DNA from 4 places in the Mesorhizobium sp. P160927 genome. Region 2 is predicted to be linked to each of the others. Evidence: riboswitches for the same ligand, from Rfam matches in the RefSeq annotation. Region 2 holds a riboswitch; each other region holds the start of a gene.
What was found. Region 2 has a riboswitch for cobalamin ahead of AC3CB8_RS22520 (CbtB domain-containing protein). Riboswitches for the same ligand answer to the same signal wherever they lie in the genome.

Region 1 (3,201 bases), 2.5 Mb from region 2:
CCTTGGTGCGACGCTGGCGGAGATGTATGTGCAGGGCGTGTTGACCCGCAAGGTCAAGGCGATCACGGAAGAACTGTGCGGCCATGCCTTCTCGGCCTCGTCGATCTCGGCCATCAACAAACGGCTGGACGAGAGCCTGAAGGCGTTTGCCGAACGACCGCTTCAGGAGCCCTTTGCCTACCTCATCCTCGACGCTCGCTACGAGAAGGTGCGCGAAGCCGGCATCGTCATGAGCCAGGCAGTGCTGATCGCGGTCGGCATCGACTGGGACGGCCGGCGTCAGATCCTGGCCGTGGAGATGGCCAATCGCGAAAGCCGCTCGGCCTGGAGGGACTTCCTCGTCGGCCTCAAGGCGCGCGGCCTCAAGGGCGTCGAGTTGGTCGTGTCCGACGATCACGCCGGCCTGGTGGCAGCGATCGGCGAGGTGATCCCCGAAGCCGCCTGGCAACGCTGCTACGTGCACTTCCTCAGGAACGCGCTCGATCATCTGCCGAGGAAGCACGGCGACGACTGCCTGCAGGAATTGCGCTGGCTCTACGACCGGCGCGATCTCGCAGAGGCCAGGGCTGATCTTGCCGCATGGCTTGCCAAATGGTCGGCACGCTATCCGCGCCTGACAGGCTGGGCCGAGGATGCCATCGAACAAACCCTGACCTTCTTCAGGCTGCCGAGACAGCACCACAAGCATCTCAAATCCACCAACATGCTGGAGCGGCTCAACGAGGAAATCCGCCGGCGCACCTATGTCGTGCGCATCTTCCCCAATACCGAAAGCTGCCTGCGCCTGGTCAGGGCTTTGGCCGTCGAGACCAATGAAAACTGGATGGAGGCCAACCGATACATCAACATGGACGACCTGCGCGAGCACAAGAAGCTCGCTCTGCGCCAAGCCGCATGACCAGCATCATGGCCGCCCCATTTTGCAGAACTTGACGCACACAACCCTTGGCTCGGCGCTCGCGGATCACCAGCGTCCTTTGAGCGGTAGCGCTTTTCAGGTTGAGGTTAAAGTCTTGTTGTGGCTCCGCACGGCCTCCATTAGTTGGACAATGGGGCAGCGGTGCAGCGCCGGCAAATGGACGACTCCATGTTTCACAATGTTAGATAAGCGTAAAAGCGCCATGACATAACCACATAAACATTTCGTTATGCGCCATTGACAAGAGAAGGGATTGCTGTGATTGTCTGGCGTGTCGTGGTTCTCGCGTGCGGCGCTGCCGCAGCGGAGCTAAGAGGGAAGCCGGTGCGATGCCGGCGCTGCCCCCGCAACTGTTAGCGGCGAGCCAACCCCACTCATGTCACTGAGGCGAATACCCTCGGGAAGACGGGTAGAGGCTATGACCCCGCGAGCCAGGAGACCTGCCACGACGAATTACGTCCACGGGCGGGGTGTCTCGGTGGCCGCTGCAACCCGGGCGTGCCGGGCCTGCTAGCGCCTTCCTTGTCACCGACGCCCCCAACCATCGGGGTATGACATGACTGTCTCTCAGCAAATTCCTGTAGCAACGCTCGGCGTGCCGCGCTTCGGTCGTCGGCGAGAACTGAAATTCGCGCTTGAAAGCTACTGGTCCGGAACATCGTCCGCTGGCGACCTTCTTGCGACGTCGAAGGCGCTCCGTGCCGCTAGCTGGGAAGAGCAGCGCGATCGCGGCGTGTCGAAAATCCCGTCAAACGACTTCTCGCTTTACGACCATGTGCTTGACACCGCAGCCATGGTCGGCGCCATTCCCTCCCGTTACGGCTGGAATAGCGGCGAGGTCCCACTTGACATCTACTTCGCAATGGGGCGCGGCAACCAGGGTCAGACGGAGGATTGTGCACACGCTGGTCACCAGGAGGCGGCGCATGGGCCCGGTGTAACCGCGATGGAAATGACCAAGTGGTTTGACACGAACTACCACTACATTGTGCCGGAACTGGATGATGATCAGACGTTCGCCCTCTCGTCGACGAGACCCGTCGATTACTTCCTCGAGGCCAAAGCTCTCGGCATTCACACACGCCCAGTCATCCTTGGACCCATCACCTTCCTCAAGCTGGCGAAATCGCCTGCCGAAGGGTTTGATCCTATCGCGCTCCTACCGCGGCTGCTGCCCGTTTACGAGCAACTCCTGCAGAGGCTGAAGCTGTCGGGAGCCGACTGGGTGCAGATCGATGAGCCAGCGCTTGTCCTCGATCTGAACTCCAACGAACGAGCTGCGTTCGAGTTCGCCTATGGCCAGCTGTCGAAAGCCGCGCCCGAGCTGAAGATCATGCTGGCTACGTATTTCGGGTCGCTGGGAGACAATCTCGAAACCGCGGTTTCTCTGCCCCTGGCCGGGCTGCATATTGACCTCGTGCGCGCTCCCGAGCAGCTGGAAACGGTGGGTCGGCTCGCTCCGAAGGATCTGGTGCTCTCGCTTGGCTTGATCGATGGCCGCAACGTCTGGCGTGCGAACCTGCCCGCCATTCTCGACCGCATCAAACCGATCGTCGCCGGCTGGCCCTTGGACCGCGTCGAGATCGCGCCTTCTTGCTCGATGCTGCATGTGCCGATCGACCTGCGCATGGAGACGGAACTCGAGGCGGACATCAGGTCGTGGCTCGCCTTCGCGGCCCAGAAGACCGACGAATTGGTGTTGCTGGCCCGGGCCCTGTCCCAAGGCAGAGATGCGGTGGCTGGCGCGTTGAAAGCGTCTGCCGAGGCTGCCGCCACGCGCGTGACATCCACGAGGATCCATGACCCGCTTGTTGAGGGGCGGATCGTTAGCATTGACGACAGCGCGAAGCGACGGGAGAGCGCTTTTGCCGAGCGCTCCAGAGTCCAAGCCGGCTCACTCGGGCTGCCGCCGTTCCCGACGACGACCATCGGGTCCTTCCCGCAGACGTCGCAGGTACGCAAGGCGCGGGCCGCTCATGCGAAAGGCCAGCTGAGCTATGTCGACTATGAGACGTTCCTGAAGAAGGAGATCAAGGCTGCAATTCGGTGGCAGGAAGAGATCGGGCTGGACGTGCTGGTGCACGGTGAGTTCGAGCGAAACGACATGGTACAGCATTTCGGCGAGCAGTTGTCCGGCTTCGCGCTCACCCAGCATGCCTGGGTACAAAGCTATGGGTCGCGCTACGTGCGTCCCCCCATCATTTTCGGCGACGTATCGAGGCGCAATCCGATGACAGTGCGCTGGTGGCAATTCGCCCAGTCGCTTACGGAAAAGCCCGTGA
Region 2 (3,201 bases):
GCCGCACGGTCCTGACATAGTCGACATGGCCGACGATGAACATCGACGGCAGGCTGGTGGCATAGGTCTGACCAGCGCTGCGCTCCGCCGGCGTCAAGCTCGGGAAGACCGGCCCGTGCGTCTGCCCATCACGCGACCATGTCTCAGCCCCGGCGCGCAGGCCGCCTGAAAATTCCGGCGCGTCATTGTCGGCGTGGCGGAGCCATTCGGGATCGTCATGCCGGCTCATCAGGCCGCGGCCATAGATCGGCACCAGCCGCGACAGGTCCTTGTGGACGCCCGGGCAGTGCAGGCACTCGTTGAAGTTTTCCCAAAAAATCTTCCAGTTACAGTTCATCACCTTGTGCAGCACATGGCCCGATACCAGCGTTTCCAGCGGCCAGTTGCCGAGATCGCCGGAGGCTGGGTCGAAGGAGGATTGCGCCGAGCCGGCGGCATCTTCCGCCAGATTGACGAAGACGAAGCCCCGCCACACCGAGAGCGCGACGCGATAAAGCGGATGATCGGCCTTGTCGAAGCCGTCAGGCAGCGATTTCGACGGCACGCGCACCAGATCGCCACGCAGCGAATAGGACCAGGCATGATACGGGCAGGTGATCAGCCGCGCCTTCAGCCGGCCCTCGCTTTCCTGGCAAAGCTGCGAGCCGCGATGCCGGCACGTGTTGTGGAAGGCACGCAACTCGCCGGTGTCGTCGCGCAGCACGAGGATTTCCTGCGTACCGACGCGGAAGGTGCGGAATGCCAAAGGCTGGGCAAGATCGGCCTCGCGGCAGACGAGCAGCCAGTCCCTGTACCAGATGGCGTCGAGATCGCGCTTATAGTTGTCCTGGTCCCAATAGGCCGATGAGGGCAGCGTCGGCTCGGTTCGAGTCAGGCCGTTATAGGGCTCGCGCTCGCTGGCATTGGGCTGCATGGCTGGCTTCCCGTGAGGGTGCCAGCCGACACCCGGCCATGAAGTTTGTCAATCGGGACGGGGTGAGGGCAGCTTCGCCGATACGACGCTCCTGCGCTGGCGGTTGTCGGAATTTGGTTTGCCGGGCGCGGCGAATTTCCCTATAGTCGCCGATGTCGTCGGTTCCTTTTTGGAGCCAAGAGGGAATGCGGTGCGGGGAGGAATTCCTGCCCAATGCCGTGGCTGCCCCCGCAACTGTGTGCGGTAGTCCTCTCCATATGCCACTGAAGATTTTTCTTCGGGAAGGTGGGGAAGGGCGCTTATCCGCGAGCCAGGAGACCTGCCGGCGACAGGAAACTGACTTCGATGCCCTCGGGTGGAGGGCGAAAGGACAAGACATGACTACCGCTTCCGTCTCCCTCGGCGCCTCCGTCTCCTCGCAGTCGCGTTTCATGCAGCTCGCGCTCGCGGCGCTGCTCGGCATCTTCGTCGTCGGCTTTGTCGGCTTCTCGCATATCGATGCGGTCCACAATGCTGCCCACGACTATCGCCACTCGATGGCGTTTCCCTGCCACTAACGAGGATCCGACATCATGAATCTGTTTCGCAACGTCGTGTTCGTCGCGGCGATCGCGGGGCTTGTGGCCGGTGTCGTTCTCGCCTGCATGCAGGCCTATGCCACCGTGCCGCTGATCCTCAAGGCCGAAGTCTACGAAAAGGCCGGCGGCGGCCACCACCATGATCACACGGCCGCACCAGCGGCGACCAATGACGCGATGAGCACGGTGGCGCCCGCTGGGAATGCCACGAGCTCTGCCGCGCCCGCGGGCACCGATGCCATGGCACCGGCGGAGGAAGACGAAGGCTGGGCGCCGGCCGACGGTTTCGAGCGTTTCGCCTTTAGCGTGGTTGCCAATATCGTCACCGGCATCGGCTTCGCGCTGGTCCTGGTCGCGGTTTCCGAGTTCTTCGGTGGCGTCGGCAACTGGCGCCAGGGCGTGTTCTGGGGCTTGGCCGGCTTTGCCGTGTTCACACTGGCACCGGGCCTCGGACTGCAGCCGGAACTGCCGGCAATGCCGGCGGCCGATCTTCTGCCGCGCCAGATCTGGTGGACGGCAACGGCGGCCGCGACCGCGATCGGCCTAGGCCTGATCGTGTTTCGCAGATCGTTGCCATTGACCATCCTCGCCGTCTTGCTGATCGTCGCGCCGCATGTCGTCGGCGCGCCGCAGCCCGACAGTTTCGAGACGCCGATCCCGGAAGGCCTGCACCATCAGTTCGTGGTGGCGGTGACGGTGACCAATCTGGTCTTCTGGCTGGTGCTGGGCGCGATCGTGGGCGTGGTGCGCCGGCGCTTCACCGGCACGGCGACCAGCATGCGCGACAGTTTTGCCTGATCGCGGCAGGCTGACCTTCATCATCGGTGGTGCGCGCTCCGGCAAGAGCGCGCACGCCGAAACCCTGGTGACGGCATTGGCCTCGCCATGGGCCTATATCGCCACGGCGCAAGCTTATGACAACGAGATGCGCGAGCGCATCGCGCTGCACCGCTGGCGGCGCGGTGAGGGCTGGTCGACCATCGATGCGCCACTCGACCTCGCCGAAGCGCTGGAGGCGTCGCCGGACGGTCAGCCGGTGCTTGTCGACTGTCTGACGCTGTGGCTGACCAATCACATGCTGGCCGATCACGACGTCGATGCCGCGTGCCGACGGCTGGCGGGCGTGCTGTCTCGGCCGCGCGGACCGTGGTTCGTGGTGACGAACGAGGTCGGGCAGGGCATCGTGCCCGACAACGCGTTGGCGCGCCGGTTTCGCGATGAAGCCGGCCGACTTAACCAGCGGGTCGCGGCAGTGGCCGACACGGTGCTGCTCATGGTGGCGGGGCTCCCGCTCAAGGTGAAGTGAAATGACCGACGACAAGGATGAAGAACGCCATCGCGCCAAGATGGCCAAGCGCAAGGCGGTGCAGGACGCCGAGGTTGCGGGCAAGACGATCGAGAAGGGATTGCTGATCGTCAACACCGGTCCCGGCAAGGGCAAGACCACGGCCGCCTTCGGTCTCGCGCTGCGCATGCTCGGCTACGGCAAGCGCGTCGGCGTCGTTCAGTTCATCAAGGGCAAATGGCACACCGGCGAGAAGGACGCCTTTGCCGCCTTTGGCGACCGCGTCGTCTGGCATGCAATGGGCGAGGGTTTCACCTGGGAGACCCAGGACCTGAAGCGCGACATCGCGGCCGCCGAGGCCGCCTGGGCCAAGGCCCTGGAATTGATCGACGATCCCTCGATCAGCCTTGTCGTGCTCGACGAGC
Region 3 (3,201 bases), 1.6 Mb from region 2:
CTTTCATCAGTCGCCCGACATGGGCGGCGACCGAAAATGCCAATCCCTGCAGATCGTAGCCGCCCTCGAGCAGGCTGACGAGCCGGTTGCCGCCGTGGATTGCGGCGCGCTGCATCAGCTGGCCGGTCGCCCAGTCGAAATCGTCCTCGGTCAGATTGATTTCCGCCAGCGGGTCGCGATGGTGCGCGTCGAAGCCGGCCGAAATGACAATCAGATCCGGCGCGAAATTGTCGAGTGCCGGCAGCACGCGCGACAGGAACGCATCGCGAAACACCTCGCTGCCGGTCCGAGGCGCCAGCGGCGCATTGACGATGTTGCCCGCGCCGGTCTCGCTCTTCGCGCCCGTGCCGGGATAAAGCGGCATCTGGTGCGTCGAGCAATAAAGCACCGAGGGATCGTCCCAAAAAATATCTTGCGTGCCATTGCCGTGATGCACGTCCCAGTCGACGACGGCGACGCGCTCGGCGCCGTGCTTCTTCTGCGCGTAGCGGGCCGCGATTGCCGCCGTGTTGAAGAAGCAGAAGCCCATGGCAGTGGTCTTTTCGGCGTGGTGGCCGGGCGGACGGGCGGCGACGAAGACGTTGTCGGCGCGGCCCGCAAAGACGTCGTCGACGGCGGCATTGGCGGCACCGATCGCCGTAATCACCGCCTGCCAGCTTTTCGGGCTGGCGGTGGTGTCTGCGTCGATGCGGGCAATGCCTTCGTCGGGGATGGCGGCGCGGACACGCGCGACGAAATCGGCGGGATGCGCGTAGAGGATGGTCGCTTCGTCGCCTTGCGGTGCCTCGACGCGGTCAAGCGCGGCAAAAGCTTCGTCGTCGAGCACGCGCTCGATGGCGCGCAGGCGGTCGGGCCGCTCGGGGTGACCGGGCGGGGTGATGTGTTCGAGAAAGATCGGGTGCGTGTAAAGACGGGTGGCCATGCCCCCTATCTAGTGCCCCGGCGCCGTGATGGCCATGCGTTGCGGCTTGATCGCTGGGGAAAATCGAACCTGCGTCCATTCATGTCGCTGCCGGCATTGGAGTCGTCGGCCCTTCGGAGTAAGACTGCCGCTACTGCCTGGTGCCTGCCGGTCTGTTTGTTTTAGCCGCATTCCGCGACGCCAAGTGTTTGCACTTGGCTACAAATGCCCTGGCGGGAGAATCGGGAACACGGTTGAACTCCGTGGCGTGCCCAACGCTGTGAGGGGGACCGCGCCGGTAGATGCCACTGTCGATGACGGGAAGGCACCGGACGCGGGTTGATCCCGAGCCAGAAGACCGGCCTGGCAGGCATCGTCATCCGCATGGTCAGGCGGATGGCATCGATTGCAATCGCAAGGGGACACGCGATGCGGGAAGCCATGACCGCTCAAATGGGCGATGGATTTGACCAGAGTGCGCGCGACGCGGTTTACCGTGCCATGTTTACGCGGCGCGACGTCCGCAGCCATTTTACATCGGAGGCGATCGACGACGAGGTGCTGGCGCGGCTGCTGCTTGCCGCCCACCACGCGCCATCGGTCGGCTTCATGCAACCCTGGAACTTCATCGTCATCCGCGATGCCGCGCGGCGGGCGGAGGTGCGCGACCTGTTCCTGGCCGCGCGAGAACGGGAACTGCCTGAAATAGAGGCGGAACGGCAGGCGCTCTACCGCAAGCTCAAGCTCGAAGGCGTTTGCGAAAGCGCGCTAAACATCTGCATCACCTGCGACCGCGAGCGCTCGAAAGGCTCGCCGCTGGGACGCTGGCACAATCCGGAGATGGATCTCTACAGCACGGTCTGCGCGGTGCAGAATTTCTGGCTGGCCGCGCGTGCCGAGGGCGTTGGGGTCGGCTGGGTCAGCATCATCGAGGCGCAAGCGCTGAAAAGCCTGCTGGCGATTCCCGATCACGTGACGCCGATCGCCTATCTCTGCGTCGGCCGCGTTTCCGAGTTCGCACCGAAGCCGGACCTCGAAACGCATGGCTGGGGCCGGCGGCTGCCGCTGCCCGAGCTGATCATGAGCGAGACTTTTCGCGGGCAAGGCGAAGCGCCGCTCAAATCAGCAGTGGCGCGCCTCGGCACCGTCGCCGGTGCGCCCGCGAGCCCGGCCGATCAGCTCGTCGCGCCGGCCGTGCCCCAGCGCGAACCGCCGAAAGTGGAGAGCGCCTTGTCCTTGAGTTCCCTGAACTTCGACGAAGCTTCGGCCAGCCTGGCGTCCCAGGCGGCATCGGGCACCTGACCCTCGATGGTCTTGAAATAGACCTGCATCAGGCAGGCAATGGCGAAGGGCTCGATGAAGGCCGCCTTGAAAGCCCAGGCAAAGACGATTGCCAGCACGAAAGCCCAGCCGGCGAGCTGCCCGGGCATGACGTAAAGAATAGCGGCTGCCGGAGCGAGCATCAGCAGGAAAATCACGAACGACACGGCCCACATGATGACCGCCAGCCAGACGGCGTTCTTGACCATGGTCTTACCGTTCTGGGCGTAGAGCACGACGCCTTGGCGCGCGGTTTCGAACGGCGAGGACGAATTGATGCGGATGTTGTAGCCAAGAATGATCTCGTCGACATAGGTCAGCGACAGGCGAATCACAGTGTTGAGGAACGAAACCAGTCCGCTCAGGCCAGGAATAGGCAGGAAGGCCGCGATGCCGCCGAGCAGGCCGGTGATGGCGCGGATGGCGCCCTTGACCAATTGGTCGACAACGAAAAGGATGTTGGCCTCGGCAAAACGCTCGGTCACGATCTCTTTTGCGTAGGCGATCTGGTGCTGGCCGTCGGGAACATCATGGCCGTCGATCAGATGCACCATGACGGCTATATGGCCCGCTTTGACGACGTAGAGGATGTATTCGCGGATCCAGTAGACGGCGATCGAGACGATGCCGAAACCGACCACGCCGCCCCACATCGCAAAAGACAATGGTCCGTCGGGATCGGTGGAAATATGGCCGACGCCATAGCCGACGGATGCGCCGGTGCCGGTTGCCATGATGTAGGCCAGCGTGATGCCGAAATAGACGATCATGCGAAAGACAATGAAAGGCCAGGTCCGCATCATGATGGACACCGACCTGCCGATATCAAAATCCCACATGCCCGAATCTCCCCTCAGAGATGGCTGCCGAGGATGCGCTCAAACCGGCTATTGTCAATTGCAGGTGGTGGCGGGACTGCCATGGAGGTTCATCTTGAAAGCGCTTCCGGCTTTTTCAGCAGGCCTTCGAGCAATTGCTTG
Region 4 (3,201 bases), 3.4 Mb from region 2:
GAGATGAACAGGTATTTCGCCGCCGGGTGGCTGTGCAGCGAAAAGTCGCCGCCCGGTCCATAGGCCTTGACGTGCGAGCCGGGCGTCAGGTGATCGAACATCCAGCGTGTGCCGACGCTGCCCGCCTGCGCCTTCACCGTCACCGCGATCGAGAATGGTCGCGACGGCGATGATGACAGCGTGTAGGTGCGCATCAGCGGGCCGTCCGGTGTCGGCAATTCCAGCGTCAAGAACTGGCCCGGCTTGTAGCGGAACCAGGTCTGGTTGTCCGAGCGGAAGGTGAAGGTCTTGACGTCGGGCGCCTCGTCGCTGACGCCGATCACTTCCAGCACCTGCAGCCTGTCGTTCCACGGCGCCATCTGGTCGAGATGGCGATAGAGGCCAAGATCAGTCATGGCGTTCATCCCTGCATACCTTTTCATTTTGCGCATGTCGTGATCCCAAAACCGATGCACGGTTTGGGCGAGATGCGCTAGGCGACACTGCGCAGAGCGGGCCGGCCGTCTTCGGAAAGCCGTGGGCCGATAAAGCGCGCGTACCAGTCGACGAACTGGATGACGCCGCCCTCGTGCAGCTCCGAATAGGGACCGGGCTCGTAGGCCGGCGACAGGATGCCGAAGGCGTTTTCCTCGACGATGCGGCGGTCCTGGTCGTTGGTCTCGGTCCAGACATGGGTGAGTTCGGGCAGATCATAGTCGACGCCTTCCACCGCATCCTTGTGGACCAGCCATTTGGTCGTCACCGCTGTTTCCGTGGCGCTGACCGGCAGCACGCGGAACGTCACCGCATGATCCACGAGGATATGGTTCCAGGTTGTCGGGTAGTGGTAGTGCATTAGCGTGCCGATCCGGTCGGCCGAGACGCTGTCGGACAGGTTCCTCTTCACGGCCCGCTTGCCGGTCATCGTGTAGCTCTGGGCATCGCGCAGCAGCGGCGCGCGGGTGGCGCGGTATTGTCCGGCCGGGTCGATCCGAAACTTGCTGGGCAGGCCAACAGCTTCGCACTTCGCCCAGTGGGCCAGCATCTCCGGGTCGTTGTCGGCGCCTTGCACGCCAGTCACGGTCGGCGCTTCCGGGAAGGTCTTGCACAGCTCAGGGTGGTTGCCCGCGCAATGGTAGCATTCGCGGTTGTTTTCCCAGACCAGCTTCCAGTTGCCCTTCTCGATGATCGTGCTCTCGAAGGCGATCTTGGCCTCGCTCAGCCGGTGCGGCTGGAGATAGGGCTCGATCATCGCCCGCATCGGCGCGAAGTCGGCGGGCTCCTTGGCCAGGCAGATGAAGACATAGCCGGCGACGCTTTCGCAGGCGACCGGCTTGAGCCCGAACTGGCTCTTGTCGAACCCATCGGCCATCTGGCGGGCGAACAGCAGCCGGCCGTCGAGTTCGTAGGTCCACTGGTGATAGGGACACACCAGCTTGGCGGCCATGCCCTTGTCGGTGTTGCAGACGCGGCTGCCGCGATGGCGGCAGGAATTGTGGAAGGCGTTGATCTTGCCCTGCTGATCGCGCACCAGCACGACCGGATAATCGCCGATCTGCACGGTGATGAAGCTGCCCGGCTTGGGCAACTCGCAATCATGGCCGATGAACAGCCAGTCGCGATACCAGATCAGCTCCATGTCCAGCTTGAAGTAGTCAGGGTCGGTATAGAAGGGCTGTTCCAGCGAAAGGCCCTGTCTGCGGCCGTTCAAAAGCCTCAGCATGTCGTTGCGCGCGTCCATGTCCTGTCCTCATTTTCAAGGACTGAACTGGTGGTGATGGAGGAAGGACTGGGCGCAAGCCGGCGAAAGCCGGACAACACCATCCGCCCCTTGACCGCCCACCGCGATCAGTCGAGTTCTAGCGATCTCGGGCTGGTTTCCGGGCTCTGGAGTGGTCCTCGCGGACCATCGCGACACCTTCCCAGGCTTTCGCCCAGTGGTCTCCCGTTGCGACTTGAACTCCACCACCGTTGCGGGGGCAGCGCCGGAATCTGACCGGCTTCCCAATTCTCCGCTCCGTCGTCACGCAGCGGCACCTGAGATGGCTTGATCTAATCACGACAGGGTTTGCGACATCGGCACGAAAGCGACATCGCATCCATGCGGCGCGACACGCATGCGGGATCGTCCCGGCATGGTTGCCGCAGGGGGAATCGCCTCTTCTCGCCAGGCGCGCGCGGGCACCGTTTTCGACCCTCAGCCGGCCGGAAAAGGGTTAACGGTTTCGAAAAGTGACTATTAGCACAGTCTAAAATCGAACCGAACGGTTCGTTTCTGTTGACGGTGCGTGCAGGACGGTGTGAACGCCCAGCCCTCCGACACAGTTGGTGATCGGGTCGTCATCTTAGTCAACTACTTGATATCGAACAGAAAAATAAGACATGTAGAAGGCGTTGGTACAATTTCAAGTAGCAGAGTCATGGTCCACGCTGAACAACTTCGTGATTGGAAACGGCAAGGGGGCTCTCCCACATCGGGGCGGTCCGAACGACGCGATTTAATCCAAGACACGCCGCTAGACGGACGGGAAAAATACTGGAGTACAAAAATGAAAAAGATCATCCTCACTGCCGCCGCCCTTCTGGCGATTTCCGGCAGCGCCTTCGCTAGTAGCGACCATTATGGTTCGAACGCCGCGACCCCCGCGGCCACTGTCGACAGTTCCTACACCGCTTCGACCAAGAAGTCGGAGCCGGCTGCCCAGACGCCTGTGACGGGCGCCGACCACAACCTCTTCGGCAACAATTAATAACCATCCCCGGCACGCGGCGGGTGAACCTGCCGCGCCGGTGGACCCTACAATTCAGGAGTATTAAAATGAACAAGATCCTCTTTGCTGCCGCCGCCGTTCTGGCTCTCTCAGGCAGCGCTTTCGCCGGCAGCGACAACTATGGCTCCAACGGCGCCAACCAGGCTGCTGCTGCCTCCACCGACAATCCAAACACCGCGTCGATCGGCAAGTCGGCTCCGGCCACCTCGGCGCCTGTCCAGCAGGGCAGCGACCGCAACCTCTTCGGCCATTAATGGCCTCCCACGGCCGGTGGGCTTTTGCCCGCCGGTCCGCGGGACTTCCAAAATTCAGGAGTTACCTAAAATGAACAAGATCCTCATTGCCGCCGCCGCCGTTCTGGCCGTCTCCGGCAGCGCTTTCGCCGGCAGCGACAACTATGGCTCCAACGGCGCCAACCAGCCCACTGCTTCGTCGACTGTCAATGTCGATA

Region 1: linked by a shared signal. The riboswitch ahead of metE (5-methyltetrahydropteroyltriglutamate--homocysteine S-methyltransferase) and the one ahead of AC3CB8_RS22520 (CbtB domain-containing protein) in region 2 are both predicted to bind cobalamin.
Region 3: linked by a shared signal. The riboswitch ahead of bluB (5,6-dimethylbenzimidazole synthase) and the one ahead of AC3CB8_RS22520 (CbtB domain-containing protein) in region 2 are both predicted to bind cobalamin.
Region 4: linked by a shared signal. The riboswitch ahead of AC3CB8_RS06090 (aromatic ring-hydroxylating oxygenase subunit alpha) and the one ahead of AC3CB8_RS22520 (CbtB domain-containing protein) in region 2 are both predicted to bind cobalamin.

What each region holds. Positions count from the first base shown of each region.
Region 1 covers NZ_JBYMDW010000001.1:2,131,798-2,134,998, reverse strand. The annotation lists partial or broken gene AC3CB8_RS10415 (IS256 family transposase) at 1-898, shown strand, start outside; cobalamin riboswitch at 1,180-1,381, shown strand; gene metE (5-methyltetrahydropteroyltriglutamate--homocysteine S-methyltransferase) at 1,476-3,201, shown strand, end outside.
Region 2 covers NZ_JBYMDW010000001.1:4,614,954-4,618,154, reverse strand. The annotation lists gene AC3CB8_RS22525 (aromatic ring-hydroxylating oxygenase subunit alpha) at 1-913, opposite strand, end outside; cobalamin riboswitch at 1,056-1,254, shown strand; gene AC3CB8_RS22520 (CbtB domain-containing protein) at 1,291-1,470, shown strand; gene AC3CB8_RS22515 (CbtA family protein) at 1,486-2,289, shown strand; gene cobU (bifunctional adenosylcobinamide kinase/adenosylcobinamide-phosphate guanylyltransferase) at 2,282-2,797, shown strand; gene cobO (cob(I)yrinic acid a,c-diamide adenosyltransferase) at 2,799-3,201, shown strand, end outside.
Region 3 covers NZ_JBYMDW010000001.1:3,012,448-3,015,648, reverse strand. The annotation lists gene AC3CB8_RS14495 (histone deacetylase family protein) at 1-922, opposite strand, end outside; cobalamin riboswitch at 1,101-1,282, shown strand; partial or broken gene bluB (5,6-dimethylbenzimidazole synthase) at 1,286-1,960, shown strand; gene AC3CB8_RS14485 (hypothetical protein) at 2,077-3,060, opposite strand; gene AC3CB8_RS14480 (TetR/AcrR family transcriptional regulator) at 3,150-3,201, opposite strand, start outside.
Region 4 covers NZ_JBYMDW010000001.1:1,198,009-1,201,209, forward strand. The annotation lists gene AC3CB8_RS06085 (FAD-binding oxidoreductase) at 1-395, opposite strand, end outside; gene AC3CB8_RS06090 (aromatic ring-hydroxylating oxygenase subunit alpha) at 473-1,720, opposite strand; cobalamin riboswitch at 1,834-2,035, opposite strand; gene AC3CB8_RS06095 (DUF680 domain-containing protein) at 2,529-2,729, shown strand; gene AC3CB8_RS06100 (DUF680 domain-containing protein) at 2,798-3,004, shown strand; gene AC3CB8_RS06105 (DUF680 domain-containing protein) at 3,075-3,201, shown strand, end outside.